Regions from separate parts of the Dickeya aquatica genome, predicted to be linked through region 3. Evidence: predicted binding sites of a transcription regulator. Region 3 holds the regulator's gene; each other region holds the start of a gene.
What was found. Region 3 encodes CRP, which controls carbon source genes, mostly activating them, when cyclic AMP is high. Its sites were predicted from a motif close to ATGTGANNNNNNTCACAT; they were not measured.
Positions count from the first base shown of each region.

Region 1: a site for CRP is predicted at 7,315-7,332, ahead of DAQ1742_RS09130 (sugar transporter). Genes of this name have one in related genera too.
Region 2: a site for CRP is predicted at 2,620-2,637, ahead of DAQ1742_RS06255 (ABC-F family ATPase). Genes of this name have one in related genera too.

Region 1 is NZ_LT615367.1:2,024,069-2,034,187, reverse strand. It holds gene DAQ1742_RS09165 (LysR substrate-binding domain-containing protein) at 1-494, shown strand, start outside; gene DAQ1742_RS09160 (S-(hydroxymethyl)glutathione dehydrogenase/class III alcohol dehydrogenase) at 634-1,758, shown strand; gene fghA (S-formylglutathione hydrolase) at 1,776-2,621, shown strand; gene DAQ1742_RS09150 (KTSC domain-containing protein) at 2,975-3,187, shown strand; gene DAQ1742_RS09145 (oxidoreductase) at 3,306-4,397, opposite strand; gene DAQ1742_RS09140 (sugar ABC transporter ATP-binding protein) at 4,649-6,160, shown strand; gene DAQ1742_RS09135 (ABC transporter permease) at 6,244-7,167, shown strand; gene DAQ1742_RS09130 (sugar transporter) at 7,396-8,583, shown strand; gene DAQ1742_RS09125 (amino acid permease) at 8,653-10,119, opposite strand, start outside.
Region 2 is NZ_LT615367.1:1,365,746-1,375,864, reverse strand. It holds gene hybO (hydrogenase 2 small subunit) at 1-462, opposite strand, end outside; gene DAQ1742_RS06255 (ABC-F family ATPase) at 1,008-2,600, opposite strand; gene DAQ1742_RS06250 (PhzF family phenazine biosynthesis protein) at 2,810-3,691, shown strand; gene nuoN (NADH-quinone oxidoreductase subunit NuoN) at 4,244-5,701, opposite strand; gene nuoM (NADH-quinone oxidoreductase subunit M) at 5,708-7,243, opposite strand; gene nuoL (NADH-quinone oxidoreductase subunit L) at 7,337-9,187, opposite strand; gene nuoK (NADH-quinone oxidoreductase subunit NuoK) at 9,184-9,486, opposite strand; gene nuoJ (NADH-quinone oxidoreductase subunit J) at 9,483-10,034, opposite strand; gene nuoI (NADH-quinone oxidoreductase subunit NuoI) at 10,045-10,119, opposite strand, start outside.
Region 3 is NZ_LT615367.1:4,071,480-4,081,598, forward strand. It holds gene DAQ1742_RS18495 (hydrolase) at 1-688, shown strand, start outside; gene DAQ1742_RS18500 (YheU family protein) at 693-929, shown strand; gene DAQ1742_RS20760 (hypothetical protein) at 987-1,115, opposite strand; gene DAQ1742_RS18505 (phosphoribulokinase) at 1,114-1,983, shown strand; gene DAQ1742_RS18510 (OsmC family protein) at 2,023-2,430, opposite strand; gene crp (cAMP-activated global transcriptional regulator CRP) at 2,756-3,388, shown strand; gene DAQ1742_RS18520 (3-keto-L-gulonate-6-phosphate decarboxylase UlaD) at 3,484-4,131, opposite strand; gene DAQ1742_RS18525 (L-ribulose-5-phosphate 4-epimerase) at 4,262-4,954, opposite strand; gene DAQ1742_RS18530 (PTS sugar transporter subunit IIA) at 4,999-5,475, opposite strand; gene DAQ1742_RS18535 (PTS ascorbate-specific subunit IIBC) at 5,523-7,283, opposite strand; gene ulaG (L-ascorbate 6-phosphate lactonase) at 7,857-8,924, shown strand; gene DAQ1742_RS18545 (Cof-type HAD-IIB family hydrolase) at 9,018-9,842, shown strand; gene DAQ1742_RS18550 (L-ribulose-5-phosphate 3-epimerase) at 9,856-10,119, shown strand, end outside.

The DNA of each region.
Region 1 (10,119 bases), 2.0 Mb from region 3:
GTGATAGCTGTCGCCCCCTGCTGGACGCCGTCAGTGCCGGTGAACTCGCAGCGGCACTCGTTACCGGGCCAGTAAGCCATGACGCCATTCACAGTTGCCAGACCTTCTCGCAGCAATTGGTATTAGTGACTGCAACCGGCGTTGCACCAGTCTCTCAGGCACAGCAGATTCGCCACCTGCCGTTGCTCTCATTGCCTGCCGGGTGCGGCTACCACCAGCGACTGGAAGGCTGGCTGCGTGCTCAGGGTGTCACGCCACCGGCCTGTGTGGAAATGCCGTCATATAGCACCCTGCTGGCGGCTGTGGCAGGCGGTGCCGGTGTGGCGCTGGTTCCACACTGCGTACTGGCGGCATTGCCCGCGGGGCAACAGTTACAACGTCACTTACTGCCAGCGGATGTTGCCACCGTCAACACCTGCCTTATCTGGCGGCGGGATGCCTTTGGCCCCAATGTGGAAGCGTTGAAAAAACTGATGATTGAACGCGGAACCTGACCAGCCAGCCCCGTAACATGAGCCGGCCTCAGGGCCGCCACTCATTGATGGCGCACTATCTGGCTGATGGTGTTGCCCACACCACCACCGCGTGGTTCACACAAAGCCATTCAAACAACACACCGAAAGGAGCTTCACCATGCCAATGATTAAAACCCGCGCTGCCGTTGCCTGGGGCCCGAACCAGCCCTTATCAATTGAAGAAGTGGAACTGATGCCACCGCAAAAAGGCGAAGTGCTGGTGCGTATTGTTGCCAGCGGCGTCTGCCATACCGATGCTTACACCCTGTCAGGCAAAGATCCCGAAGGCGTCTTTCCCGCAATTCTGGGCCATGAAGGAGCCGGAATTGTTGAAGCCGTTGGTGAGGGTGTGACCAGTGTTGCCGTCGGCGACCACGTCATCCCGCTCTACACACCGGAGTGCGGCGAATGTAAGTTCTGTCGTTCGGGTAAAACCAACCTGTGTCAGGCGATTCGGGCAACGCAGGGAAAAGGTCTGATGCCGGATGGCACAACGCGTTTCTTCAAAGATGGCCAGCCAATTTTCCATTACATGGGGACGTCAACATTTGCAGAGCGTACCGTGGTTGCCGAGATTTCACTGGCTAAAATCAGCAAAGACGCGCCCCTTGATGAAGTATGCCTGCTCGGTTGCGGCGTGACGACCGGGATGGGCGCGGTGGTAAATACCGCCAAAGTACAACCGGGGGATACAGTTGCGGTCTTCGGGCTTGGCGGGATTGGGTTATCGGCCATTATCGGCGCAAAAATGGCCGGGGCGGGTCGCATTATTGGTATCGACCTCAATACCAGCAAATTTGAACTGGCACGCAAGCTTGGCGCAACCGACCTGATTAACCCGAAAGACCACGACAAACCGATTCAGGACGTCATCGTCGAGCTGACCGATGGCGGGGTGGATTTTTCGTTCGAATGTATCGGCAATGTCAACGTGATGCGCGCCGCGCTGGAGTGCTGCCATAAAGGTTGGGGCGAGTCGGTGATTATTGGCGTCGCCGGTGCTGGTGAAGAGATTGCCACCCGCCCGTTTCAACTGGTTACGGGTCGTGTCTGGCGTGGCTCTGCCTTCGGTGGCGTAAAAGGTCGCTCGCAATTGCCGGGGATTGTGCAGCGCTATCTGGACGGCGAATTCCAGCTCAACGATTTTATTACCCACACCATGCCGCTTGAAGACATCAACGAGGCCTTTGCGCTCATGCATGAAGGTAAATCCATTCGTTCTGTCGTTCATTTCAACGCGTAGTGGAGAACCGGCATACCATGACAGTCCCTCTGGAATTACTGGATGAGCACCGCCTGTTTGGCGGCTGGCAGCGTCGTTATCGCCACGCTGCCGAAAGCCTGAAATGCGCGATGACATTCAGCGTTTTTTATCCGCCAGTCAGCGCAGACACAGTACCACCGGTGGTGTATTGGTTATCTGGGCTGACGTGTACCGATGAAAACTTCACGCTCAAGTCCGGTGCGCAACGCACCGCAGCCGAGCTAGGCCTGGTGCTGGTCATGCCCGATACCAGCCCGCGCGGTGAAGGGGTGCCAGATGACCCGCAGTATGATTTAGGCCAGGGCGCAGGGTTTTATCTCAACGCCACTCAGGCCCCCTGGCAGCAGCACTACCGCATGTTTGACTACCTGAGCGAGGAGTTACCGACACTGATTCGCCAGCATGTCAGCGCCAGCACCCGGCTTGCCATCAGCGGCCATTCGATGGGAGGACATGGTGCACTGATGCTGGCATTGCGCCATCCGGGCCGGTTTTGTTCTGTTTCGGCCTTCGCCCCGATTGTAAACCCAGGTCAGGTTCCCTGGGGGCGTAAAGCCTTCAGCGCCTATCTGGGAGAGGACGAGCAGCAATGGCAGCAGTATGACAGTTGTCATCTGCTGGCAGGCAGTGAGGTTTCGCTTCCCATTCTTATCGATCAAGGCGATAGCGACACCTTCCTGCCCTTGCAATTACAACCTGAACAACTGGCGAGCATCGCCCGGTCGCGCCAATGGCCGCTCACGCTGCGCATCCAGCCGGGTTACGACCACAGTTACTACTTTATCGCCAGTTTTATTGACGAACACCTGCGTTTTCATGCCAGATACCTGCACGCGGGCTGATCGCCGGGCGGGTATCTCTGCCAGCGGGCATCCGGGCATTTACCGGTTGCCCGCTTTCACCGGGCGTCAGTCAGTTTTCGCCAATGGCTCGCCGGGGTTGAGTCTCCCCGGTGAATATGCGTGACTGATGTCACAAACAGGCCTCTTTTCGCTAAAACGGCTCCGGCCTATGGGAAACAATAGTGCGGCCTGCCAATATGCTTATCCGGTATCGGCAGGAAATAACCGACACTGGCCGCAATTTCCCGTTTATTCCACGTCGTACTCCCACTGAGAGCGACAGCATTGACCGAAAAATAGACTGCAAGTAACATCAACGTTACATCGCAGCCATCAACAGGGAGCTCTTTGTTTTGCAACGCAAGCGTGTATCCTCCACTGAGCTGTTTTCCGTCGGTTACGATGCGCAAAACAGTACACTTGAGGTTGAGTTACTCAATGGTAGCCTGTATCGGTATAAAAACGTGGCACTGATGATTTATGAGGAACTGATGGCGTCGAATGCCAAAGCGCGCTACTACGCGCGTTACATCAGGAATTCCTTTCCATATGACAAAGTGCAATAGCGTTACAGCGAAAAAAACGGCGGAACGGTATCACACCGTTTCCGCCGTTTTCCTGTGCGCGGGAATGCCGCCAGTGTGGATGGTGAAACACCACTGATTCCCGCTACGGACAATCAGCCTATTCGCACGATACCTGCTCAACCAGCCGTAACGCCGCCAGCACATGCGCTGTTTCTATGTTACCGGGCAGATAATGGACAGATTCGCCAGCCTGTACCGTGCGGGTGGCGACCGCCAGCAGGGCCGCCTCATCATTGATATCCACATTCAGTTCCGCCAGCGACACCGGCAACCCCAGCTTCTGGAAGGCGGCTTTTAGCTGATGCAAGGTGTCCGAATCACCCAGCAGAGCCGATTGCACTAAAATACCGTAGGCTACCTTGGTTCCATGCAAAAATTCCGCTGTCTGTGGTAATACCGTCAGGCCATTGTGTATTGCATGGGCGGCGGCCACGCGGGTGTAACGCTCACCGAGCCCGCCGACCATGCCTCCCCCGGCGATAATCGCATCCACCACATCCAAAAAGTCTTGATTAAGCGTACCGCTGCGCGCGGCATCAAGCGCTGCGGCGCTCTGATGTAGCAACACATCACGAATATCCCGCGCGGTTTGTAGCCCAAGGCGCACCGTTAACGGCAGAGTGTGCGGCTGCGGACTGAGTACCACCGCCTCGTACCATTTCGCCAGCGTGTCGCCAATGCCTGCCAGCAGGTATGCCTGCGGCGCGGCCAGTATAATACGCGGCTCCACCAGCACCAGATGATTGGCATCATCGAACATTTCAAAACGCAACGCCTGCCCGGCATCGTTATACCAGACAGACAACGGCGTCCAGGCCGCACAGGTGGCCGCAATAGTCGCAATCGCCACCAGCGGCACGCCAAGGCGACGGGCCACGACTTTGGCCGTATCCAGCACCGCGCCGCCCCCCACACCTATCACCACCGTTGATTCTGTTCCGGCATGAGCCACGAGCCGGGCCACTTCGCGTTCGCTGCAATGGGCAGAAAAACGGGCATGGCGGGCCGTTGGCGCGGAAAAGACCTGCGGCAAATAGGGCTGTGCTGCGCCCAGCGCACGCTCGCCATAAATCCAGAATGCGTGTGCCAACACCTCGGGCGGGTAAATCTCGTTTAACCGGTCAATCGCCCCAGGGTGCGAATAGTAATTAGCAGGCCCCACCTGGACCCGGATATCGGTTGTGCTCATGTTTGGATTACGCCTTGTTGAATAATATTCCATCTTGCCAGGCAATTAAAAATCAGACACCTGTATGGGAAAAGCATTATCAGATGCCACATTTCCCGGTTTTAATAACATTTTGGCTTAAGTTATGCTTTTTCATTTCTTTCTCAGGCCGTTCACTGCGCGGCAATGGCATGCCATTCTCTGCTCAATATGATATTTTTCAAGCGGGTATCCCAGTCATTCTCTCTGTTACGAGCCTGTTGCTGTTAATTATGTCGATAAATCCGCGTTCGCGTCTGGAAATGCGCTACATTTCCCTCTCTTTTGGTGGTTTCCCCGCGCTCAGGCAGGTCAATTTCACACTGGAAGGCGGCTCCATTCATGCGCTGACGGGGGCGAACGGCGCAGGCAAATCCACCCTGATGGCGGTCTTGTCTGGCTGCCATGACCATTATCAGGGCGAGATTCTGCTTGATGGCCAGCCCATCAGCGTGCGCTCACCGCGCGATGCCAAACGTCAGGGTATTTATCTGGTCCAGCAGGAGGTGGACGCGGCACTGGTGCCAACACTCAGTGTGGCGGAAAACATCCTGCTGGACCAACTCGCAGAGCGCGGCCATTGGGTCAACTGGGCCGAACTGTACCAGCAAGCCACATCATTGCTGGCACAACTCGGCGTCGAGATGAATGTGCGCCAGCGGCTGGAGCGCTGCACCCTGGCGGAAAAACAGCAAATTCTGCTGGCGCGCGCACTCTCGCATCGCTGTCGGTTCCTGATCCTCGACGAGCCTACCGCCCCGCTCGATCAGGAAGAAAGCGCCCGATTGTTTGCCGTGGTACGCCGTCTGCAACAAGACGGCATCGGCATCGTTTTTATTTCCCACCGCATTCACGAGCTCAAAGCCATCTGCGATACCTTGACCGTCTTGCGTGACGGTCAGTTCGTCAGCAGCGGGCCGATGCAAGGCCTGAGCGGTGAAGATATTGTCGAGCGCATGCTGGGCCATCGTCTGGATGATATTTTTCCGCAAAGCCGCCCTCAGCGAGAGCCGGAACCGCTACTGCACGTTGAAGGGTTACACGACGATACCCTGCTGCACAATATTTCGCTCACCCTGCACAAGGGGGAGATTCTCGGCATCGCCGGATTAGCCGGGGCGGGCAAAACCGAGCTTTGTAAAGCCCTGTTTGGCGCAACCCCAAGCCAGATACGCCACGGACATTATCATGGCTCACCCTGGCAGCCCCGCTCACCGGCTGATTCGGTGCAACAAGGCATCGCCCTGGTGCCGGAAGAGCGGCGCAAAGAAGGGGTTTTTATTGATGAATCTGTCACCATGAACCTCAGCATCAGCGCCAGCGACAGCTTTTCCCGCCGTGGTATTTTTCGCTACAGTCAGGCGCTGACATGGGCAAAGCAATTAATCGAGCGGTTGGCTATCCGCGTCAGCGGGCCGCAGCAGCACTTGCGTCGCCTTTCTGGCGGCAACCAGCAAAAAGTGGCGATTGGTAAATGGCTGCGCAATGACGCCGAGGTACTGATCCTCGATGAACCCACCAAAGGGGTGGATATCAAAGCCAAGCAGGATTTGTTCACACTGATAGATGCACTGGCTCGCCAGGGTAAAGGCATTATTTACGCCTCTGGTGAGTTTTCCGAGCTGGTCGGGCTGTGTGATCGCATCTGCGTGCTGTGGGATGGCCGCATCGTTGCCGAACTCGACGCCGCACACACTGATGAAGAAACGTTATTACTTTATTCAACCGGAGGAACTCCCTCGTGAGTCAGCCACTTGTATCCAACGGCGCATCTAACGGGGCGCTTCCTTTTCACCATCGTCTGTTTGAGCTGTTCTACAAGTGGGGCATGCTGATTACCGTGGTGGCGCTGATAGCCCTGTTTGGGCTGGCGTCAGACAACTTTCTTGACCCGAACAACATCATCAACATCCTGCGTTCGATTGCGATTGTCACGGTGATTGCCATTGCCGTTTCCCTTTCATTGTCCGTCGGTGGCTTTGATTTGTCGGTGGGTTCGACCGCATCGCTGGCAAATGCGCTGGTTATCTCACTGTTTGTCTGGCACGGCATGGGGCCTGTCGGCGCAATCTCGTTAACGTTGTTACTCTGCCTGTTGGTCGGGCTGTTCAATGCGTTTTTAATTGTCGTCCTGCGTATCCCCGATATGCTCGCCACCCTTGCCAGCCTGTTTGTGATTCAGGGGGTGGCCATGACCTACAGTTACGGCGGGTCTATTACCCAAAATATGCTGCTGCCCAGCGGTGAAATGGCAGAAGGCGTGATCCCTGAGGTGTTCGCCACTCTCGGCCAGGTACCGGTGATTGTGGTTATCATGCTGGTGGTCACTCTCGTGGTGCAGCTTGCGATGTCTCTGACCCAGCATGGCCGTCGCATGTACGCCATCGGCGGCAATCCCGAAGCCGCCAGACTGGCCGGTATTCGCACCGCCCGTTACCGGGTACTGGCCTACCTGCTCTCCTCACTGCTGGCGGGGCTTGGGGGATTCCTGCTGGCCTCACGCATTGGCTCATCGCAAGTGAATGCGGGCAGCGGTTATCTGATGGATGCCGTCGCCGCCGCCTATATCGGTTTCTCACTCGCCGGTTCGGGTAAACCTAACGCACTCGGCACACTGATAGGCGCGGTTATCCTCGGCGTGTTACAAAATGGACTGGTGATGTTGTCAGTGCCCTATTACGCGATGGATATCATCAAAGGGCTGGTGCTCGCCCTTGCGCTGGCGATGACCTATTTCCATAAGCGCGGATAACCTGTACGGATAAGACCCGCTTTGCATGCCCCTTATAGCCCGTGGTGTCACCACCGCGGGCTGCGCCCTGCTTTTCGCTCCCTGATATCAGGGTTGCGCCACCTGCGGAGGGTTGCTTGTCTGCCGGGACAAAAAATACCGGCCTAAGTGTGATCTGCATCGCATTGTCATCCGCCATTGTCTACAATGAGTCGTTCGCTATTTGTCATACCTGACTGGAATCTGACCATGACTTCCGCTTCTCCCTCACGAGCAACGGCCTGGTTGCGCGTGGTGACGCTGGCTGTGGCCGCGTTTATTTTTAATACCACCGAATTTATCCCGGTGGGCCTGCTCAGTGATATCGCCGCCACCTTCACCATGAAAACCGAAGATGTCGGGCTGATGATTACTATTTATGCCTGGATAGTCACCGTAGCCTCACTCATCTGTATGTTACTGACCAGCGCAATTGAACGGCGCAAACTGTTAATCGGTTTATTTTGCCTGTTCATCGCCAGCCATTTGCTCTCTGCCGTGGCCTGGAACTTTAGCGTACTGGTCCTCTCCCGAGCCGGGGTCGCACTGGCGCATTCGGTGTTCTGGTCTATCACGGCTTCGCTGGCCATTCGCCTTGCCCCACCCGGCAAACGCGCGCAGGCGCTGGGACTCATCGCCACCGGCTCCTCGCTGGCAATGGTGTTGGGTTTACCACTGGGGCGCGTAATCGGCCAATATCTGGGCTGGCGTATGACGTTTTTGACCATTGCCGCAGGCGCAACCGTCGCCCTGGTGATGCTTGCCCGACTGTTACCACGCTTACCGAGCGAACATTCCGGTTCGCTGGCCAGTGTGCCGAAATTATTTCGCCGCCCGGCCCTGGTGGGGATTTATCTGCTCACCGTGGTGGTGGTCAGCGCCCATTTTACCGCCTACAGCTATATCGAGCCGTTTATTCAAACGGTGGCAAGGCTGCCGGAAAACTTTACCACGCTGATTTTGCTGCTATTTGGCTGTGCCGGGATCGTGGGCAGCATGCTGTATAGCCGCTATAGCGAGCGTTTTCCGCTCGGCTTTCTGGTTAGCGCCATGCTGTTATTGTTTATCTGCCTGACTCTGTTGATGCCGGTATCCGCTTATCCTTTCGGATTAACCGTGTTATGTCTGGTATGGGGTCTTGCCATGATGGCGATTGGGCTGGCGATGCAAGCCAAGGTGCTGTCACTGGCTCCTGACGCCAGTGATATCGCCATGTCGATTTTCTCCGGGTTGTTTAACCTCGGCATTGGTGCCGGTGCGCTGCTGGGCAGCCAGGTCAGCCTGCATTTGGGCATGGCCAATATCGGTTATGTCGGAGCCCCTTTGGTGTTACTGGCCCTGCTGACGGTGTTGCTCACGGTTTATCGCAACGCTCGTCTGGTGCACTCGCGTATCTAGCGCCCGCCTGCCGCCAGAGACAAAAAAGCCAGCGACATTGCGCTGGCTTTCTCTTACCGGCTTGTCAGACTATTTATGTTCAGGGAACGTCATCTGGGCATATGGCACGATGCGTGAGCCTTTTACCAGCCGGAAACCGAACCAGATAACCAGAAACAATGGAATACCGACGTAGGTCGCGGTGACGGCATACCAGTCAATTTTATCTGCCAGAAACGCCTGATAGTTCTGCCCGAGTGTAATCACCAGACACAGCACGAAAGCAAATATCGGCCCCAGCGGGAAAAAGCCGGAACGGTAAGGCAGTGCGTTCAGATCAAGCCCCTGTAACACATAGCCACGACGGAAGCGGTAATGGCTGATGGCAATCCCCAGCCAGGCGATGAAGCCCGTCATGCCGGACGTATTAAGCAGCCACATGTATACCGTCTGGTTGCCAAACATCGAGGTCAAAAAGCACAACCCCGCTACAACCGTGGTGGCATAAAGCGCATTACGCGGCACGCCACCTTTAGAGAGTATGCCGAAACAGGCCGGTGCTTTGCCTTCGCGCGCCAGGGTAAACAGCATACGCGTTGAGGCATACATCCCTGAGTTCCCCGCTGACAACACCGCCGTCAGAATAACCGCATTCATCAATGCCGCCGCAGACAGTAACCCGGCATTCTGGAACACCAGAGTAAACGGGCTAACGCTGATATCCTTGACTTCATTACGCAGCAGGTTCGGGTCGGTGTAAGGAATCAGCAGGCTGATAATGAGAATAGCGAAAATATAGAACAGCAGAATGCGCCAAAATACCTGACGCACCGCTCGCGGTATGGTGGTTTGCGGATCTTTAGACTCGCCCGCCGCCACACCTATCAGCTCGGTACCCTGAAACGAGAAGCCGACTATCATCGCCACGCCAATCATGGCGGAGAAGCCACCCGCAAACGGCGCATCACCAATCTGCCAGTTATGCCAGCCTGCGTGCTCGCCGCCGCGCAGAATGCCGGCAATCATCAGCACACCGATCGCAATAAACAAAATCACGGTCGTAACCTTGATGAGAGAAAACCAATACTCCGCCTCACCAAATCCTTTTACCGAGATATAGTTGAGCAGAAACATCAGCGACAGGAACAGGGCACTCCATATCCAGCCGGGTACATCAGGGAACCAATAACCCATTACCAGTTGTGCAGCCACCAGATCGACTGCGATCGTGACCGCCCAGTTGTACCAGTAATTCCAGCCAAGCGCGAAGCCAAAGCCCTCTTCGACATACCGTGCCCCGTAGGTGGCAAACGAGCCGGATACCGGCATAAACGCCGCCAGCTCGCCAAGGCTGGTCATCAGGAAATACACCATCAGGCCAATCAGTGCGTATGACAGCAACGCGCCACCCGGCCCGGCCTGAGAAACCGTTGCACCGGAGGCAACGAACAGTCCGGTGCCGATAGAGCCGCCAATTGCTATCATGGTCAAATGCCGTGCTTTTAATTCACGACGTAGTGTCGGTTCCCGCGTATCAGCGGGACGCATATCATGTTG
Region 2 (10,119 bases), 1.8 Mb from region 3:
GATGGCGATAATCGCCGCCGCATGTTCAGCCGCGGCACGAATATGTTCGACAATCGGCTTACCGGCCACCATGCAATAGATGCCGCCATCTTTAAGCGGAATAGACCCATCCACCACCAGCACATATTTCCCTTTATAACGTTCAATCGCCCGGTGTTTATTCTCCTCGGCCTGCTCACCAAAAGCGGCAGACAGCACCTCGTGATATTCCAGCGAAATGGTATTCAGCAGCAGGGTTTCAATGGTCGGGTGGGTGGAACGCAGCAAGGACTCGGTACACCCGGTACACTCCTGCGCGCCAATCCAAATCACCGGCGGACGCTGGGGAGACGTCAGTGACTGGGCCATTTCTGCTGCCGCTGCATCTTTTAACCCCATGGTGGCGGCCAGTGCGGCACATAGCTTCATAAAATCACGGCGATTAATACCGTGATGGGAAAGCGTCATATTTTCCCCATTCATTCTTTATTATTCTCCTGTAGCAAGGTCGGAGTAACACAATTACGTGCTGGCATAGGATAATGATGGGAATAACATTACCGACTTGATCTTTATCAAGTGGCCTGGGAATAGGCTCATTATTTATGTGCCTTATGTGACGCTATCCGCAGCGGGATTTTTTTGAAACCATTCGCAACAAAGAGGAAATGAGAAAATATCTCAATGCGTTATAAACACATATTTTTTGTGATCTCAAATAGCTTAATCGATTTAAGCATGACTTATATCTCTTATAATAAAAATATTATTATTTTGATTTTTATCTATTTTTTATAAAACCCCCTTCAGCCACAGATTATTTTTATTTTCTTTTTTTACTTTAGATCTTTACCATGAAGAAGAAAGTTACTTTAGATACTTTACTTTTAAAAGGCAGCTATAAAGATAAAGCCGCTGATCCCTTCATACAATTCAGATTATTGACGTTATTGTCGGCACTTTTTTTTCTGATTATAAAAAAACAGCCGTTTTAAACGGCTGCTCTATTTTTGAACGCTCAAAGAGATTTATTCAATCCCGCGACTACGCAGGTAATCTTCATAGTTACCGCTAAAGTCAACCACGTTGCCCGGCGTCAGTTCGACAATGCGTGTCGCCAGTGAACTGACAAATTCCCGGTCATGGGAGACAAACAGCAGCGTGCCCTGATACATCTCCAGCGCCATGTTGAGTGATTCGATAGACTCCATATCCAAATGGTTGGTTGGCTCATCCATAATCAGGATATTGGGCTTTCGCATCATCAGTTTGCCAAACAACATACGGCCTTTCTCACCGCCCGATAACACCTTCACCTTCTTCCTGATGTCATCTTGCGAGAACAGTAACCGGCCCAGCACACTGCGTACCGCCTGCTCGTCATCACTCTCCTGCTTCCACTGGCTCATCCAGTCGAATACCGTGAGGTCGCCATCAAATTCGTATTCATGATCCTGAGCGTAATAACCGATGCTGGCGTTCTCTGACCATTTCACCGAACCGGATTCCGGCGTCAGCTCGCCGACCAGCGTTTTCAGCAACGTGGATTTACCAATACCGTTAGTGCCGAGAATAGCCACCTTCTCACCGACTTCCACCAGCATTTTTACACCGCTAAACAACGGGCCGTTATCAAACCCTTTGGTCACGCCATCCAGTTCCAGTGCGTTGCGGAACAGTTTTTTATCCTGCTCAAAGCGAATAAAGGGGTTCTGACGGCTGGAGGCTTTGACTTCCTCAAGCTGAATTTTTTCTATCTGGCGGGCACGCGAGGTGGCCTGACGCGATTTGGACGCATTGGCGCTAAACCGGCTGACAAAGGACTGCAACTCGGCAATCTGCGCTTTCTTCTTGGCGTTATCCGACAACAGGCGCTCGCGGGCCTGCGTTGCCGCCGTCATATACTCGTCATAATTACCGGGGTAAATACGCAGCTCACCGTAATCCAAATCCGCCATATGGGTACAAACCATATTCAGGAAATGACGGTCATGGGAGATAATGATCATGGTGCTGTTACGTTCGTTCAGCACCTGCTCCAGCCAGCGGATAGTATCGATATCAAGGTTGTTGGTCGGTTCATCAAGCAGCAGAATATCCGGGTTGGAAAACAGCGCCTGTGCCAGCAACACACGCAGTTTCCAGCCTGGGGCCACTTCGCTCATCGGGCCATAATGCAGATCCTGCGCAATACCGACGCCCAGCAGCAGCTCACCGGCACGCGCTTCGGCACTGTAGCCATCCATCTCACCGTATTTCACTTCCAGGTCAGCCACCCGGTAGCCATCCTCTTCGCTCATCTCGCTCAGAGCATAGATACGATCGCGCTCTTCCTTGACCTGCCACAATTCGGTGTGGCCCATGATAACCGTATCCAGCACCGTATATTGCTCAAAGGCGAACTGATCCTGACGCAACTTACCAATGCGTTCGTTAGGATCAAGCGCAACGTTACCGGTAGTCGGGGCCAGGTCGCCGCCGAGAATTTTCATAAACGTGGATTTACCACAGCCGTTTGCACCAATCAAACCGTAGCGGTTACCGCCGCCGAACTTGACTGAAATGTTTTCAAACAAAGGCTTACTGCCAAATTGCATCGTAATGTTGTTAGTTACCAGCACCGCATTTACTCAGTTCAGAATGTGATTTGGCGCGCATTATGCCATAAGCCGGTGCGAGAATCCCGGCGAATATCGAACAGTTTTCAACCAAAAAAGCAGCGTAATGGTCAGTGCAATCACATCACCACCGCCGTTGCCCAGCCAGGCAAGACATGTCTGGGCTAACACGCCATAATGACGGCAAATTTTATTCGCAGAAGGAAGACACTATGCCGCCATCACGCCGTTTCAAACAGGTTGACGTATTCAGCCAGCAACCCTGTAAAGGCAATCCTCTCGCGGTCATTTTGGATGCAGACGGTCTTGATGACGCAACGATGCAGAGCATCGCCCGCTGGACAAATCTTTCAGAAACCACCTTTGTTCTGCCACCGGATGACCCGATGGCTGACTATCGCGTGCGTATTTTCACCCCATCGCACGAGCTACCTTTTGCCGGGCACCCAACATTGGGTACGGCCCATGTGTTACTGGAAGCAGGACTTGCCCCACAGGTTCCCCACCAGCTTATCCAGCAGTGTGGTATCGGGCTGGTGCCCGTCGCCCTTCATGAAGACGGCCAACTGGCCTTTCGCGCACCCGATGCCATATTGTCACCGCTCAATATCGGGCAACCTAATCAGCTTAACGACGCCATTGGCAGCCACCTGCGTCACCCTGCTCACCCGGTTATCAGCGTTGACATGGGCATTCGCTGGCTCACGGTATCGATGCAAAGCGCCCAGGCCTGCCTGCAAGCAAAACCAAACGCCGCACTGATACAGCAATTACTGGAATACAGCCACTGCGATGGGGTTGCACTCTATGGACTGCACGAACGCCCCCACGCGCTGGATTATGAAGTGCGGGCATTCTTTATCGCCGGTGAAACGCTGGTGGAAGACCCGGTGACAGGCAGTGCCAATGCCTGTATTGCCAGGGTGTTACAACATCACCCGTTGCCAGAGCGCGACGACCGCACCATCGGCTATCAAGTCCGTCAGGGCACCATGCTCTCTCGGGACGGCCGCGTCACCGTTTCTTATATTGACGGGCAACCCTGGATTGGTGGCCACACTAATACATTGATTAATGGGAATATTAACATCTAGCCAGGCCGGTAAATCGCCCGATTCAGAGTAACTCGCTGAACAGCCGGTTATCTCTGAACCGTTATCGTCGCTAAATTAATGTGACTTTTGTCACGAAAAAGTTGAAATCACGTTTCTGATCTACTACTATTAAAACCGTGATGAACATCACATTAAATCACCTGATTCACGATAACGGAGAGTACACATGAACGCATTCACTGGCTTTTTCAAAAAACTGGCTGACGTCTACGTAACTTACTGCGAGCGCATCGGCTCTTTCATCAGCCCGTTTTAATATGAGCGCCGCAGACTAAAAGCCGCCATAACGTTATACATGGCGGCTTTAGTTTTTCTCCTCTCTGCCTATCATTTCTTCTTACCTATCAAAGCCTTACCTTTCACCACCTGTTTTTTCCTGCTCTGACTACCCGCATTTCACTACCTTTATGATATTCACGCAGATAACCCGGCTAATCAGTTAACGCTTACCTCACGCTGTTCCGGCACTGAAATCGCAGCCATAAAAAAGCCGCGAGCATCGTGTCGCGGCTTGTATGAATTATCTGACCATTACATCAACGGCTGCGCCAGTTGCACCAGTGAAATCAGCGGCTGTGGGTAGAGGCCAAGGATCAGCACCAATACCGAAGAAATCAGCACCACGACACCACCGGCCGTCAGCGCCCAGTTACTGGGTGTATCACGGTTCAGGGTTTGCGGCGCGCTTAAATACAGGCTCACCAACACCCGCAGATAGTAGTACAGACCAATCGCACTGCCCACCACCACCGCGGCACTGAGCCACCACAGGTGCGCGCTCACACCAACTGCCAGCACGTAGAATTTGCCGAAGAAGCCAAGCGTCATCGGAATACCGGCCAGTGACAGCATCATCACCGTCATCACCGCAGACAGAATCGGCTTATGCCAGAACAGCCCACGATAAGAGAACAGTGAATCGGCATCCGGGCCGCGATAGGGGCTGGACATCAGACTGACCACACCAAACGCACCCAGGCTGCTAAACAGGTAGCCGGCCAGATAAACGCCGATGGTTTCCAGCGCCAGTTGGTGGGTCTGTACCGCAATCAGCGCAACCAGCAAATACCCGAGGTGCGCAATAGACGAGTAACCCAGCAGACGCTTGATGTTGCTCTGCGCGACGGCCATCAGGTTGCCAAACAGAATAGAGGCAAAGGCTATCACAGCTAACGTGGTACGCACCGACTCGCTATCCACCAGCGGGGCGTAAAGGAACAAACGCATCACGGCACCGAAAATAGCAATCTTGCTGGCGGTTGCCAGAAAGGTCGAAACCGGTGCTGGCGCGCCCTGATACACATCAGGTGTCCACAGATGGAAGGGAACCAGTGACAACTTGAAGCCCAGCCCTACGAGCATCATACCAAGGCCGGCCAATAGCAGCGGTGCATGCAACTGGTGGTCGCTCAAGCTCTTACCGAGGTTTGCAAAGCTGAGATTACCGGAATCGGCATACACCAGCGCCATACCAAACAGCAGGAACGAGGAGGCCGCGGCTGACAGCAACATATATTTGATAGCCGCTTCCAGCGAACGCTTTTGGCGAAACGCGTACCCAACCATACCAAATAGCGGCAGGGAGATAAGTTCAATACCAATAAAAAACGCCGCCAGATGATTAGCACTGGCCAGCAGAATGCCGCCCATCGCAGCAATCAACACCAGCAAATAGAACTCATCTTTGTTATCCGGGTACCCTTCAAGCCACGGATAGGCAAAGGTACTGGTCGCCAGACTCGCCGCCAGCACCAGCCCGGTGTAGAACATCGAAAACCCATCGACCCGGATAAGTGGCGTGACATCCGTTGGCCCGACCTGCCCGACCAGATACAAGGAGAGCAACGCAATGTTCAGGCCGATAACCGTCAGTGTTGCGTTAATAAAATGGTTGCGTCGCCACGCAATGCACAGCATCACCACCACGACTGTTAATCCGACGATTAACAGTGGCGATATCGCGATCAGTTGTTGAGGAGTTATTGTCATGGCGAATTACAGCCCTGTCGTTGAAGTTGTTGAACCCTGAACCGATGACGCAAACCAATGCTGGATATTCGCCATCGCCGCACCAGAGGTATCCAGAATCGGCTGAGGATAGACACCCAGCAAGACCAGCAAGACCACCAGCAACAGAATCAGAAACAGTTCACGGACGGTCATATTCTGCAATGGTGTCTCTGATTTTGGCGTACCGTAGAACGCACGCTGCATCATTACCAGCGAATAGACCGACGCAAATACCAGACCAAAGGTGGAAATCACCGTGATAACCGGGACAACCGGGTAGCTGCCGAACAGGATCATAAATTCGCCAACAAAGTTCCCCGTACCCGGCATACCGAGTGTTGCCACAGCAAAAAACAGTGACAGCGCAGGCAGATAGCGAATTCGGCTCCACAGCCCGCCCATCTGGCGCAAATCACGGGTATGCAGACGCTCATACAACTGACCGCAAATAATAAACAGACCCGCCGCTGACAGACCGTGGGCAATCATCTGCACGACCGCACCCTGGTAGGCCAGTTGACTGCCAGAATAAATCGCAATCATCACAAAGCCCATATGCGACACCGAGGTGTAGGCAATCAGGCGTTTGATATCCGTCTGTTTAAACGCCATCCAGGCACCGTAGAAGATACCGATAACACCGAGCCACATGGCAACCGGCGCAAAATGGTGCGAGGCATTCGGGAACAGCGGCAGGCTAAAGCGCAGTAAACCGTAAGCCGCGGTTTTCAGCAAAATCCCCGCCAGGTCAACAGAACCGGCCGTCGGTGCCTGACTGTGCGCATCTGGCAACCAACCGTGCAACGGCACCAGTGGCATTTTCACCGCAAACGCGATGAAGAAACCCAACATCAGCGCGTATTCAAGGCCGAAAGACATGGGTGTTTTCAGTAAGCGGGCGTAATCAAACGTCCACTCACCGGTCGCGCCATGATGCACAAATACCAAGGCGAGAATCGCAATCAGCATGACCAGGCCGCTGGACTGCGTATAGATAAAGAACTTGGTCGCTGCGGCAATACGGGTTTTCCCGTCCGAGCCTTTGTGCCCCCACAGTGCTATCAGGAAGTACATCGGTACCAACATCATTTCCCAGAAGAAGAAGAACAGGAACATGTCGATAGCCAGAAACACACCGATAACACCGCCAAGTATCCACAGCAGGTTGAGGTGGAAGAAGCCTTGATAGCGCTGAATTTCACGCCATGAGCAGAGGATAGCCAACACGCCCAGCAGACTGGTCAATACCACCATCAGCAAGGACAAGCCATCCAGTGCCAGATGAATGGAGATGCCAAAACGCGGGATCCAGTTGAGGATGAATTCCGACTGCCACTGCGGCAGGCCTGTTGGCGTCGCCAGCGAATAGCCGCCTTGCAGCCACAGCTGCAATGACAGCACCAGAGTCAACCCCATGGAAACCAGTGCAACCCAGCGCGGCACACGAGAGCCAAAGCGCTCAAGCTGCCAGCACAGCAGGCCACCGATAAAGGGGATAAGAATCAGCCAAGGTAGTAGCATGGCGTTTTGTGTCCCTAATTTGAAGAAAACGAAAAACTTGCTGCCTGCGGGGCAGGCTATTCAGCCACCCCGCGCCTGTGCATTACCGCATCACTAGACCAGCAACAACAGCGTCAACACCACAACGGCACCCACACCCATTGATGCAACGTACCAGCGCACCTGACCGTTTTCGCTGACCACCAGCGCACGGTTGCCCCAGCGGGTCAACACCGCGGGAATACTCATCATGGCATTGAGCGGGTCACGCTGTATTAATGTCGCAACGGCCAGGTACGGTTTGACGAACACCTTGTCATACAGCCAGTCAAATCCCCAGGCATGGAACCACCAAGTGGAGAAGAAACGGCCAGGAGCACTGCTGGCAATAGCCGTCACCAACTGGCGTTTACCCAGCCACAGTGCCGCCGCCAGCAGAATACCCGCGATGGCGACCACGCCAGAGGCTATCTCCAGTGTCATCACCTGACTGTGCTCAAGCTCAGTGGTCGCTGGCAGCACACCATGCAGCGGTGGTGCAATCATCGCCCCGATAAAGGTGGACAACACCAGCAACACCAGCAGTGGCAGGTGGTGGGAAATACCTTTCCCTGCGTGAGCTTTGGTTTTCTCTTCGCCATGGAACACAATGAAAATCATGCGGAAAGTATAGAGAGAGGTCATGAATGCCCCCACTAACCCCGCGATAACCAAATTAAGATGACCGTTCGCCCAGGCACCAGCCAGAATTTCGTCTTTACTGAAGAAACCGGCCGTCACCAGTGGTAATGCCGCCAGGGCCGCACCGCCAACCAGGAAGCAGACGTACACCAAGGGAATGGTTTTGCGCAAACCACCCATTTTGAAAATATTCTGCTCGTGATGGCAGGCCAGAATCACCGAACCGGATGACAGGAACAGCAGCGCTTTGAAGAAAGCATGCGTCATCAAGTGGAAAATTGCTGCATCCCACGCCTGTACGCCCAATGCCAGAAACATGTAGCCAATCTGGCTCATGGTGGAGTAAGCCAACACACGTTTGATGTCGGTTTGCACCAAGGCCGCGAAACCAGCCAACAACAGCGTCACCGCACCAACATTCGCCACCAGATGCAGTACATCAGGGGCCAACAGGAACAAGCCGTGAGTACGGGCTATCAAATAGACACCCGCCGTCACCATGGTTGCGGCATGAATCAGCGCTGAAACCGGCGTTGGGCCAGCCATCGCATCGGCAAGCCAGGTCTGCAACGGCAACTGGGCCGATTTACCAACCGCACCACCCAGCAACATTAATGTTGCCCAGGTGATAGCAGGCGACCCTTCAGCCAGATGCTGTGGAGCCAACACCATCAATTCGCGGAAATTCAGCGTACCCAGCTCGCGATAAAGGATGAACAGCGCAAACGCCAAAAACACATCGCCCACGCGAGTAACGATAAACGCTTTCATCGCCGCCGCACCGTTGTTCGGGTTGGTATAATAGAACCCAATCAACAGATAACTGCACAGCCCCACCCCTTCCCAGCCGAGATACATCAACAGCAGGTTATCAGCCAGCACCAGCACCACCATGCTGGCGATAAACAGGTTGGTATAAGCAAAGAAACGGGAATAGCCCTCCTCACCACGCATGTACCATGAGGCAAACAAGTGAATGAAGAAGCCGACACCGGTGACAACGGACAGCATGGTTAACGACAAGCCATCCAGCGCCAGCGTCACGCCGATGTCAAACTTGCCGACCGTCATCCAGCTCCACAAGTGCTGGGTAAAGAAGGTGACGCCGCCCGACTGGTGGTGGCTTAGAAAATCAACCACCACACCGCCTGTTACCAGCGCGGCTAATCCCACTGAGCCAACCCCAATAGTCGCAGACACATTTTCCGACCAGCGGCCACGGGAGAAAGCCAGCAACAGGAATCCGATTAGCGGAAACAGAATAGTTAAATAGAGTAGGTTCATCCGCGCATCTCACTGACAGTATCAATATTCAGGGTCTGACGGCGACGATACAGCTGGAGCAACAGCGCCAGACCAATACTGGCCTCCGCTGCGGCCAGCGTAATGGCCAGAATGTACATTACCTGACCATCCGATTGCCCCCAGTAACTACCGGCAACGACAAAAGCCAGCGCAGCCGCGTTAATCATGATTTCCAGGCAGATCAGCATAAACAATAAGTTACGGCGGATTATCAACCCGGTCAGCCCCAGTACAAAGAGGATGGCCGCTAAAAGCAGGCCATGTTGTAGCGGAATCATGCGCGTTCCTCCGTGGTTTTCTTCTCGGCATCCTGATCTTTTGCAATCAGTTCTCCACGCTTATCTTCGCGGCCAACGTGGAAAGCAACGACCAGCCCGGCCAGCAGCAGCATCGACGCGAGTTCGACAGCCAGCACATAAGGGCCAAACAGGCTGATACCCACCGCTTTGGCATCGATCATATTGCCCGCAATGGACTGGTCGCTCAGGCTGATAATACCTTTAACAATGACCGTCAGCAGAACCAGAGAAAGCACTCCTGGCCCCAGCCAGACACTGGGTTTAAGCCACAGTTTTTCCTGCTCATCCACCGAAGTGCCAAGGTTTAACATCATCACCACGAACACAAACAGCACCATAATGGCACCCGCGTAGACGATTATCTCCAGCGCACCGGCGAAATAGGCACCCAGTGAAAAGAACACACCAGCCACCGCCAGTAACGAAACGATCAGATACAGTAATGCATGTACTGGATTGGTATGGGTAATGACACGTAGTGTCGCCAGTACCGCCACAATCGCAGTCGCGTAAAAAGCGAATTCCATGCTTGGCTCCTTAGGGCAACAGGCCTTTAACGTCAATGGGTTTGGCTTCGTTTTCAGCTTCGCCTTTCTCTTTCCCATCAACAGC
Region 3 (10,119 bases):
TGGCCGCCAGCCCAACCGACTGGCTCGCGGCTACCACGCCGGGGAAACGGATGACGCGAGCTACTTCCTCGGTTGGCTTGCGCGCACCTTCGGCAATGCCCCTACCGCTGCCATCGGCGTCTCGCTTGGCGGCAACATGCTCGCCTGCCTGTTGAGCCAGCACGATAGCGCCAACCTGCCGGACGTCGCGGCCATTATCTCGGCACCGTTGCAGCTAGAGCCGTGCAGCCGTCGGCTGGAGCGCGGATTTTCTCGCGTTTATCAGGGCTATTTGCTTAATTTGTTACGCCGCAATGCGCTGCGCAAGCTTGCTGCCTACCCCAACTGCCTGCCGGTTTCGGCAGAGCGCTTGCGCCAAATCCGCCATCTGAAAGAGTTCGACCAGCTCGTCACCGCCCGGTTACACGGGTTTGCTGATGCGGATGACTACTACCGGCGCAGCAGCGCCCTGCCGCGACTGGCGCAGATTCGCCAGCCGTTGCTGGTGGTACATGCCAAAGATGACCCGTTTATGACAACGGAGGTTATCCCTAAACTGTCGCAATTGCCGGGCAACATCCACTACTGCCTGACGCAGCACGGCGGCCATGTCGGCTTTGTCAGCGGTACCTGGCGTCAACCACAATTATGGCTGGAGCAGTGCGTCCCTGACTGGCTGACTGCGTATCTGGAACCCAAGCGGAGCTGAAACCATGATAATCCCCTGGCAGGAACTGGCGGCACCGACGCTAAAAAACCTGATTGAAGCCTTTGTGCTGCGCGAAGGCACCGATTACGGTGAGCATGAACGCACGCTGGAAGAGAAAGTCGCCGCCGTCGAGCAGCAGTTACGCCAGGGCGAGGTGGTGCTGGTGTGGTCTGAACTGCATGAAACCGTCAATATCATGCCGCGCCGCCAGCTTGGCCGTACAGAGCGCGAACACCCGTGAGTCACGGGGGTGAAACACGCAAATTGGCGTGTCGGCAGGCAACAGATATGCTAACACTTATCGGATATCCCTGACGGTTCGCAAGATATCGCCTTCAATAAGCAAGGCATTCATACTCAGGCTTTTAATAAACATTTCACGACGATGACCCGGTTTACCGGCGGCAATGTCAGCGGAGGTTCGCATGTCTCATCAGCACCCGATTATCGCGGTTACAGGCTCCAGTGGTGCCGGGACGACCACCACCAGCCTGGCATTTCGTAAAATATTCCAGCAACTTAACCTGCGCGCCGCGCTGGTAGACGGTGACAGTTACCACCGCTATACCCGCCCGGAAATGGATATGGCTATCCGTAAAGCGCGCGATGTCGGCCGTCATATCAGCTATTTCGGGCCGGAAGCCAATGATTTTAGCCAGCTGGAACAGGCATTTATCGATTATGGCCGCACCGGCACCGGCCAGACCCGCAAATACCTGCACACCTATGATGAAGCTATTCCCTACAATCAGGTGCCTGGCACCTTTACGCCCTGGGAACCGATACCACAACCGACCGATCTGCTGTTCTACGAAGGGCTGCATGGCGGCGTTGTCAGCGCACAGCATAACGTCGCGCAGCACGTTGACCTGCTGGTGGGGGTGGTGCCTATCGTCAATCTGGAGTGGATTCAAAAGCTGGTGCGTGACATCAACGAGCGCGGCCATTCACGCGAAGCGGTGATGGACTCGGTGGTGCGCTCAATGGAAGATTACATCACCCATATCACGCCGCAATTTTCCCGCACCCATATCAATTTTCAGCGCGTCCCAACGGTCGATACCTCCAACCCGTTTGCCGCCAAAGCCATTCCCTCAATGGATGAGAGCTTTGTGGTTATCCACTTTCAGGGATTAAACAATATGGATTACCCCTATCTGCTGGCGATGTTACAGGGGTCATTTATTTCGCACATCAATACCCTGGTGGTGCCGGGCGGCAAGATGGGGCTGGCAATGGAGCTGATTATGGCACCGCTGGTACAGCGGCTTGTTGAAGGTAACGGGATAGCGTGACGTCTCGCGGCGGTGGTTAAGCCGCCGCGCGTCAATGCCTTAACCCCGCGCAATGACTTCATGGCTGTGAGTCACCGTCACCGTTTTTTCCAGCATCAGTGCCACCGAGCAATATTTTTCTGCCGAGAGCGCAACCGCCCGCTCCACGGCTTTTTCCGATAAGGCTTTGCCGGTCACGATAAAGTGCAAATTAATGGCGGTGAACAGGCGCGGTGCCTCTTCACGGCGCTCGGCGCTCAGACGCACTTCACAGTCGGCCACATCATGGCGACCTTTTTGCAGGATGGACACCACATCAATGGCGCTACAGCCTCCGGCGGCCATCAGTACCATCTCCATCGGGCTGGGCGCTTTGTCGCCTGAGTTGCCATCCATCAGCACCTGATGACCGGATGCGGACTCACCCAAAAACGTCAATCCTTCAACCCATTTCACCCGAGCCTGCATAATTTTGCCCTCAATCAACTATTTTTGAAATTTTGCACCGCTCATGAACAAAAAAGCCTGATAATCAGAGCTTAATCATGCTGAAGCGAGACAACACGAGACACTACACTCAACCTGTGTTACAAACGGAGGACGTAAACCCGTGTGTGTCGGGCCTCTGCCTGACTGCCACCAGTTTACCGGCGTCATTGATAGACCGTCTCCGTATCATCCCTGACGTCATTCCGCCAGGACGGAATTTGAATTATAACTATGTTATCACGCCGTACAGGGAACTCTGAGCCCTGTGATTTGCGCAGTGAATTACAACAGAGGATAACAGCGAATGGTTCTCGGCAAACCGCAAACAGACCCGACTCTCGAATGGTTCCTTTCTCATTGTCACATTCACAAGTACCCATCGAAGAGCACTCTGATCCATCAGGGTGAAAAAGCAGAGACGCTTTACTACATCGTGAAAGGCTCGGTTGCCGTGCTGATTAAGGATGAAGAAGGCAAGGAAATGATTCTGTCTTATCTGAATCAGGGCGATTTTATTGGCGAGCTTGGCTTGTTTGAAGATGGGCAGGAGCGCAGTGCGTGGGTTCGGGCAAAAACTGCCTGCGAAGTCGCTGAAATTTCCTATAAAAAATTCCGTCAGCTTATCCAGGTTAACCCGGATATTCTGATGCGCCTCTCCTCACAGATGGCCCGCCGCCTGCAAGTGACCTCGCAGAAGGTCGGCAATTTGGCATTTTTGGACGTAACAGGGCGTATCGCACAGACCTTGCTGAACCTGGCCAAACAACCGGATGCCATGACCCACCCGGACGGTATGCAAATCAAGATAACCCGTCAGGAGATAGGCCAGATTGTCGGCTGTTCCCGTGAAACTGTCGGCCGTATCCTGAAAATGCTGGAAGACCAGGATCTCATCTCTGCCCACGGTAAAACCATCGTGGTTTACGGTACCCGTTGATACCTTCATCAACGTGTCTCCATCACCAGCAAGGGCGGCCAATGGCCGCCCTGCTTATTTTGCGTTGCGTATCGGTGAGTGTCGCGTGCGACGCGTTACGACCAGTATTTATTGATCTCGGTGCGCAGTGCCTCAGCGGTCGCCTTACCACGCTCAGACGCCAGCGCACGACCGGCGATAAAGGTCTTGGCGCTGATACCTTCAAACAGGTGAATATCCTGCGGCACAATGCCGCCGGTAATCGACAACGCCAGCCCCAGTTCAGAAAGCGCACGCATCCGGCCGAGGTCGTCACTCGTCCAGTTAACTCCGGCAAGCTCCGCATCGCGCGAGCGGTGATAAATCGCCTGGGTAATGCCCATATCAACCCACTGCCGGGCATCATCAAGGCTCCAGTTGCCGTACAGCTCAATCTGGATTTCGCCACCAAACTCATCGGCCACTTTTTTGCAGGCGGCAATAGTGGCAACGTGCGCTGCCGCCGAGACGGTTATCCAGTTCGCCCCGGCAGAGAACGCCATGCGCGCCAGAATGGCTCCGCCGTCAGTGGTTTTCATGTCACACACAATAATGTGTTTAGGGTGGCGCTCGCGCAGGGTGCGCACCGCCGTCATGCCTTCAGCAAAGGCCAGAATGGTACCGACCTCGATAACCTCAACGAACCCGCCAACACGCTCAGCAATCTCAACCGCTGTGGCCAGGTCTGTCGAATCCAGGGCAATTTGCAGCATAGGTTTAGTCATGATGTTATTTCCTTTCCAAAAGTGAAAATACCGGAAACAGCGACGTGCGGGCGAGCGCTGCCCGTGGCGTGATGCCACTATTCATTTCAAGTCGCTATTTCAAACAGTGACGTTATTCAGGCGCGGTGGCTTAACGCTGGCCGTAGTAGGCATTCGCGCCGTGTTTTCTGAAATAGTGTTTATCAGAAAGCGCCTGATCGATATGAATCGCCGGGTTGAGCAGGCGGGTTGACAGCGCCATCGCCGCCACCTCTTCGAGCACCAGCGCATTGTGTACCGCATCCAGCGCGTTTTTCCCCCAGCAGAAGGGCGCATGGCCGGTGATCACCACACCCGGTACGGCCAGCGGATCGAGATCCCGGCGCTGAAACTCCTCCACGATCACCGCACCGGTATTTTTTTCATACTCACGGGCGATTTCCTGCTCGCTCAACGCGCGGGTGCAGGGAATATCGCCGTAGAAATAGTCGGCATGGGTCGTACCGAGCGCGGGAATATCCAGCCCCGCCTGCGCCCAGATAGTGCCGTGGCGTGAATGGGTATGCACAATACCGCCGATACCGCTAAACGCCTGATAGAGCGCCAGATGGGTAGCCGTGTCGCTGGAAGGGTTAAGGTGCCCTTCCACCACACGCCCGTCCATGTCCACTACCACGATATCGTCGAGGGTCATCTGCTCATAGGAAACGCCCGACGGTTTAATGGCAATAACGCCCTGAGCGCGGTCAATTTGGGAGACATTGCCCCAGGTCAACGTCACCAGGCCGTGACGGGGAAGCAACAGGTTGGCTTCCAGTACGATAGCCTTCAATTGCGGGTACATCATCATTCTCTCCTGCGCCCCTGCACGGAGCGCCTTATTGCGGCTCAGGCAGGCTGTGCCAGCGCCTTATCAATCACACTGAATACCTCTTCACGGCTGGTGCACACCCGCAGTTTATCGAGGTTAATTCCGGTATCGCTGTTCTCGTCTTCCAGCACCTGGGTCACTTCCATCAGCCCTTCCATGTGCTCATCCGAGGTGCTGCCCGCCAGCGTCACCAGCACATCCACCGGTTCATCTTCGCCATCAAACTTCACCGGCGTGGTCAGCGTCACCAGCGCAAAGGCGGTGCGGTTCACGCCGTTTTCCGGCCGGGCGTGCGGCATGGCGAATTGCGGCGCAATCACGATATACGGCCCCATTTTCTCGATGCTGCTGATAATCGCTTCGTGATAGCGCGGCTCGACGGCACCGGACGCAATCAGCATGTCCGTACCCAGTTTGATGGCATCACGCCAGTCAGCGGCGGTGGCGTTGAGCAATACGGAGTGATTGTCGATTAACGATTGTTTGAATTTCATGCTCTTCTCCTTAGGCCTTCCTCACCCTGCAAGGAAGGCACGCGTGATTAACCGGCAAAGTTTTTATTGATAAGGCCCAGCAGCTCGTCACCGAAAGAGTTCGGGTTGAGCATGTTTTGCACACCCAACACAAACTTGCCGTCACCGGGGCTCATTTCACCCGCCAGATGTTTCGAGGAAACGATGATGTCGGTGGTCGGGAGTTTGGTCTTGTAATCTGCCACAGCGCAGGAATCCATGATGTGCGGCACTCCCCGTTGTTCAAGGAACTTGCCTATCTTCATTTTCATCATCATCGAAGACCCCTGGCCGTTGCCGCACACCGCCAGAATACGCACCACCCGAGCGTTCGCAGCGCTCACCGGCTGGGCATCGGCATCGCTGCTGCGCACATTGCCCGCGGCCGCCTCACTGACTAGCGGTTGCGCCGAATCTTCCTCTGCACGCAGCGTGCGGGACGCGAAGTACATGTAGACCAGTGCACCGGCCAGCAGTAACACAAAGAACAGCGAAGAGAACGACAGCCCCTGCATGATGGCCGGGAACACCAGCGCCCAGTCCGCCATCCCCATCCAGCCATTAAAACTGGTGCCGTTCTGGGCAAACAGGTGAATCGCCCAGGCGGAACCCAACACTTCAATAATCCCCATCACAAAACAGATTTTCATCACCGCGCGCCAGCCGCCGAAATGGTTGGCGAACACGCCGATGGTAGCGTTAGAGAAGAACATGGGAATAAAGCCGGGGATTATCATGATGGAGGAGTTGCACAGCAGCAGGCCAAGCACGGCGAGGAACTGACCTAAGGTGCCCCAGATAAAACCGAATACCATCGCGTTCGGTGAGTAGGCGTAGATAGCCGCGCAGTCAATCGCCAGCACCGCATTGGGGATAACGCGTTCGGAAATGCCTTTAAAGGCTTCGGAAAGCTCGGCCACAAACATACGCACGCCAGCCACAATCACTTGAATCGCCACCGCAAAGCGCAGGCCGGTTTCCAAAATATAGATAGTCCAGTGCGTCGAACCGGCCATTTTCTGGAGATTCTCCAGGCCGAAAGAGAGCAAGATGATGCCGAAAAACAGCGTCATCACAATGGCGGTAGCCGTAATACTGTCGTGAAAAATGTGCAACCACTTAGGCAGGTTGAGCTTATCCACGCTGTCGTCTTTATCACCCAGCCTGGGAGCCAGTTTGGTCGCAATCCAGGAGGCCACCTGCTGCTGGTGCCCAATCGAGAACCCCGCGCCACCCGTTACTGCTTCCGTCGGCTTAAACATGATGTTGGACGAAATACCCCAGTACAGCGCCATGATGACCGCGGAATAGAGGATGGTTTCCCACATCGATGCCCCCATCACCACATAGAACACCGCCACCAGCCCAACCTGCTGGAACATGATGTGGCCGGTCAACATGATGGTACGAATACCGGTTAAGCGCCGAAACACCACCAACAGGATATTCAGGCCCAGCGCCAGCAACACCGCATACCCCACCCAGGAATAGCGGCTGCCCATGGTTTCCATGGTCGCCATCATGGTGGTGTAAGGGTCGATGACCGAGCCCGTCAGGTGATGATATTCCGAGATTTTATCGATAACGGGTTTAAAACCTGACACCAGCGTGGTTGACCCCACCTGCACCAGCATAAAACCCACAATCGTTTTGACAGTGCCTTTAATGACGGTGGTGCCATCACGCCTGAGCAGCAGATAACCAATACACGTCACCAGCCCGAGTAACAACGGGGCTTTGGTCATCACCTGGCTGTAGAAAATGTAAAAAATGCTGTAGAGGGTTTCCATAACGTTGCTCCGTCCAACACAAGGACAATTACACTGCTATTGGAGTGGTGGAGGACATCACCACCCGTATAGGTATGGGTTTTCTTGCATTCATTCTTGCTTGCATTCATGCGGTTGGCGTTGGACAGCATTGGCCAGCGCCTTAATAAACTCACGGAAGAATCATATTTCATCAAAAAATGATTTTTTGTGATGAATGTCGTGGGGTATAAAATCTCTTAAAAACCCCAAAATGATCGACAATCGTTCTCGATTGAGAATGATTTTCCCTGGCATTTAATGCAAACGATCCAGCCACGAAGACACAAAAAATCATTAAAATTAATAAAAACATAAAGATAAAAAACCACTCCCGGTGAGACAAAAAGCAAATCATCGTCTGAATCACAAAACAATCATTGCAATCATTGATAATCAAAAACGCCACTGATATAGTCACGAAAAATCAAAAGCAATCATAGGCGTGCCGCAATGTGCGCCCTGTCATGTCCGATGATCCGCTGCCGGGTTCCCAGATATGTCTGTCGGGTTTCCCTATCGCAGTGCGCCATCCAAACCAGAAAGGTATGTCCGATGAGCAAGATTGATGAAATCACCCGTGAATCCTGGATCCTGAGCACGTTCCCGGAATGGGGCACCTGGCTAAACGAAGAGATTGAACAAGAAGAGGTCAAGGCCGATACCTTCGCCATGTGGTGGCTGGGCTGTACCGGTATTTGGCTGAAGTCGGCAGGCAATACCAATATCTCTATCGATTTCTGGTGCGGTACGGGCAAAAAAACCCACGCCAACCCGTATATGAATAAACAACACCAGATGATGCGCATGGGTGGGGTGCGCAAACTGCAACCCAACCTGAGAACCTCGCCATTTGTGCTCGACCCGTTTGGTATCAAACAGATAGACGCCGTGCTGGCGACCCACGACCATGCCGATCACATTGATGTGAACGTGGCAGCCGCCGTGCTGAAGAACGGCGGCTCACACGTAAAATTTATCGGCCCGAAAGCCTGTGTCGAGCTCTGGCAACGCTGGGGAGTGCCCGCCGAGCGCTGCATCGTCGCCCGTGTCGGCGATGAGATCCCGGTTGGCGATATCGTCATTCAGGTGCTGGATGCATTCGATCGCACCGCGCTGGTCACGCTGCCTGCGGGCGTGTCATCAAAAGATAAAAGCATTCTGGACAGCATGGATGACCGCGCGGTCAACTATCTGGTGAAAACCTCCGGCGGCAACCTGTATCACTCCGGTGACTCGCACTACTCCAACTACTACGCCAAACACGGCAACGATTACCAGATTGATGTCGCGCTGCTCTCTTATGGTGAGAACCCGCGCGGTGTCACCGACAAAATGACCGCATCTGACATTTTGCGCGCCGGTGAATCCCTCAATACCCAGGTGGTTATCCCGTTCCATCATGATATTTGGGCTAACTTCCAGAGTGACCCGCGTGAAATCGAAGTGCTGTGGAACATGAAAAAGGATCGCCTCGGCTACCAGTTCCGCCCGTTCTTCTGGCAGGTTGGCGGTAAATACACCTTCCCGACCGATAAAAACACATTGCACTACCAGCACCCGCGTGGCTTCGACGATATCTTCATCGATGAGCCAGAACTGCCCTACAAATCGTTCCTGTAAGGCAGATGCCACAAAGCGTCACGGCGGCCCGGCATGGGTCGCCGTGGCCTTTGTCACATACGGCAAGCAACCGGTAACAGAAAGAGGCTCATCATGCGTTATCAGGCACTGGCGCTGGATCTCGATGGCACCACGCTCACCAGCCAGCACACCATTAACCCGGCCATCAAAGCCGCCATTGAGCGCATTAAACAACAGGCCTGCGTGATCCTCGTCACCGGCCGACACCACACCGCCGCCCATCCTTATCACCATGAGCTTGGCCTTAACACCCCCATCATCTGCTGCAACGGCACCTATGTATACGACTACCGCGCGCAACGCATTCTGGCGGAAAACGCCATCCCCCATGATGATGCAAAACGCTTCATGGCGCTGGCGCGTGAGCACCAGCTCAATCTGGTGATGTACCTGACTGACCGGATGGTGTACGCCGCGCACTCGCCAATCCGGTATATGGAAGCACTCTGCCAGTGGGCCAGCCGCTTTCCTGACCCGATTCGCCCGCAAATCATGAAAGTCGGGAGCCTGGATGCGGCGTTGGCCGAAAGCCGCCATGTCTGGAAATTTGTGGTGGAAGGCGAGGTGGCCGAAGTCCGCGCCTTTGCCGAATTGCCGTGGGTGAAGGCGCACTTTAGCGGCGAGCAATCCTGGTCGAACCGCATTGATTTTGCCCGCCACGGCAACAACAAGGGCGCGCGCCTGAACGACTATCTCCAACAGCAGCACATCGACCCGGCACAACTCATCGCCATCGGCGATAACCACAATGACCTGTCGATGCTGCGCCTTGCCGGTCTCGGCGTCGCCATGGCTAACGCTGAAGAGGCCATCCGCTGGCAGGCTGATTGCGTTACCGAACAAAGCAATGATGGGCGCGGCATTCTCGATATTCTGCTGCGCCATTTTCCCGCCTGACTCAGGAGGCACCATGCACAACTTTAACAAACCCTTTCGCCTTGGGCTGTATGAGAAGGCGCTGCCCGCCACGCTGACGTGGGAAGAGAAGATCCTGGCGGCCAAAGAGCTGGGCTTTGATTTTATTGAAATGTCGGTGGACGAATCTGACGACAAATTGCAGCGTCTGGCCTGGAGCGATGCGGAAATCTATCAACTGCGCCATGTGTGCGAACAACACAACTTCCCGTTGCAATCCCTGTGTCTGAGCGCACACCGCCGTTTTCCGTTTGGCTCA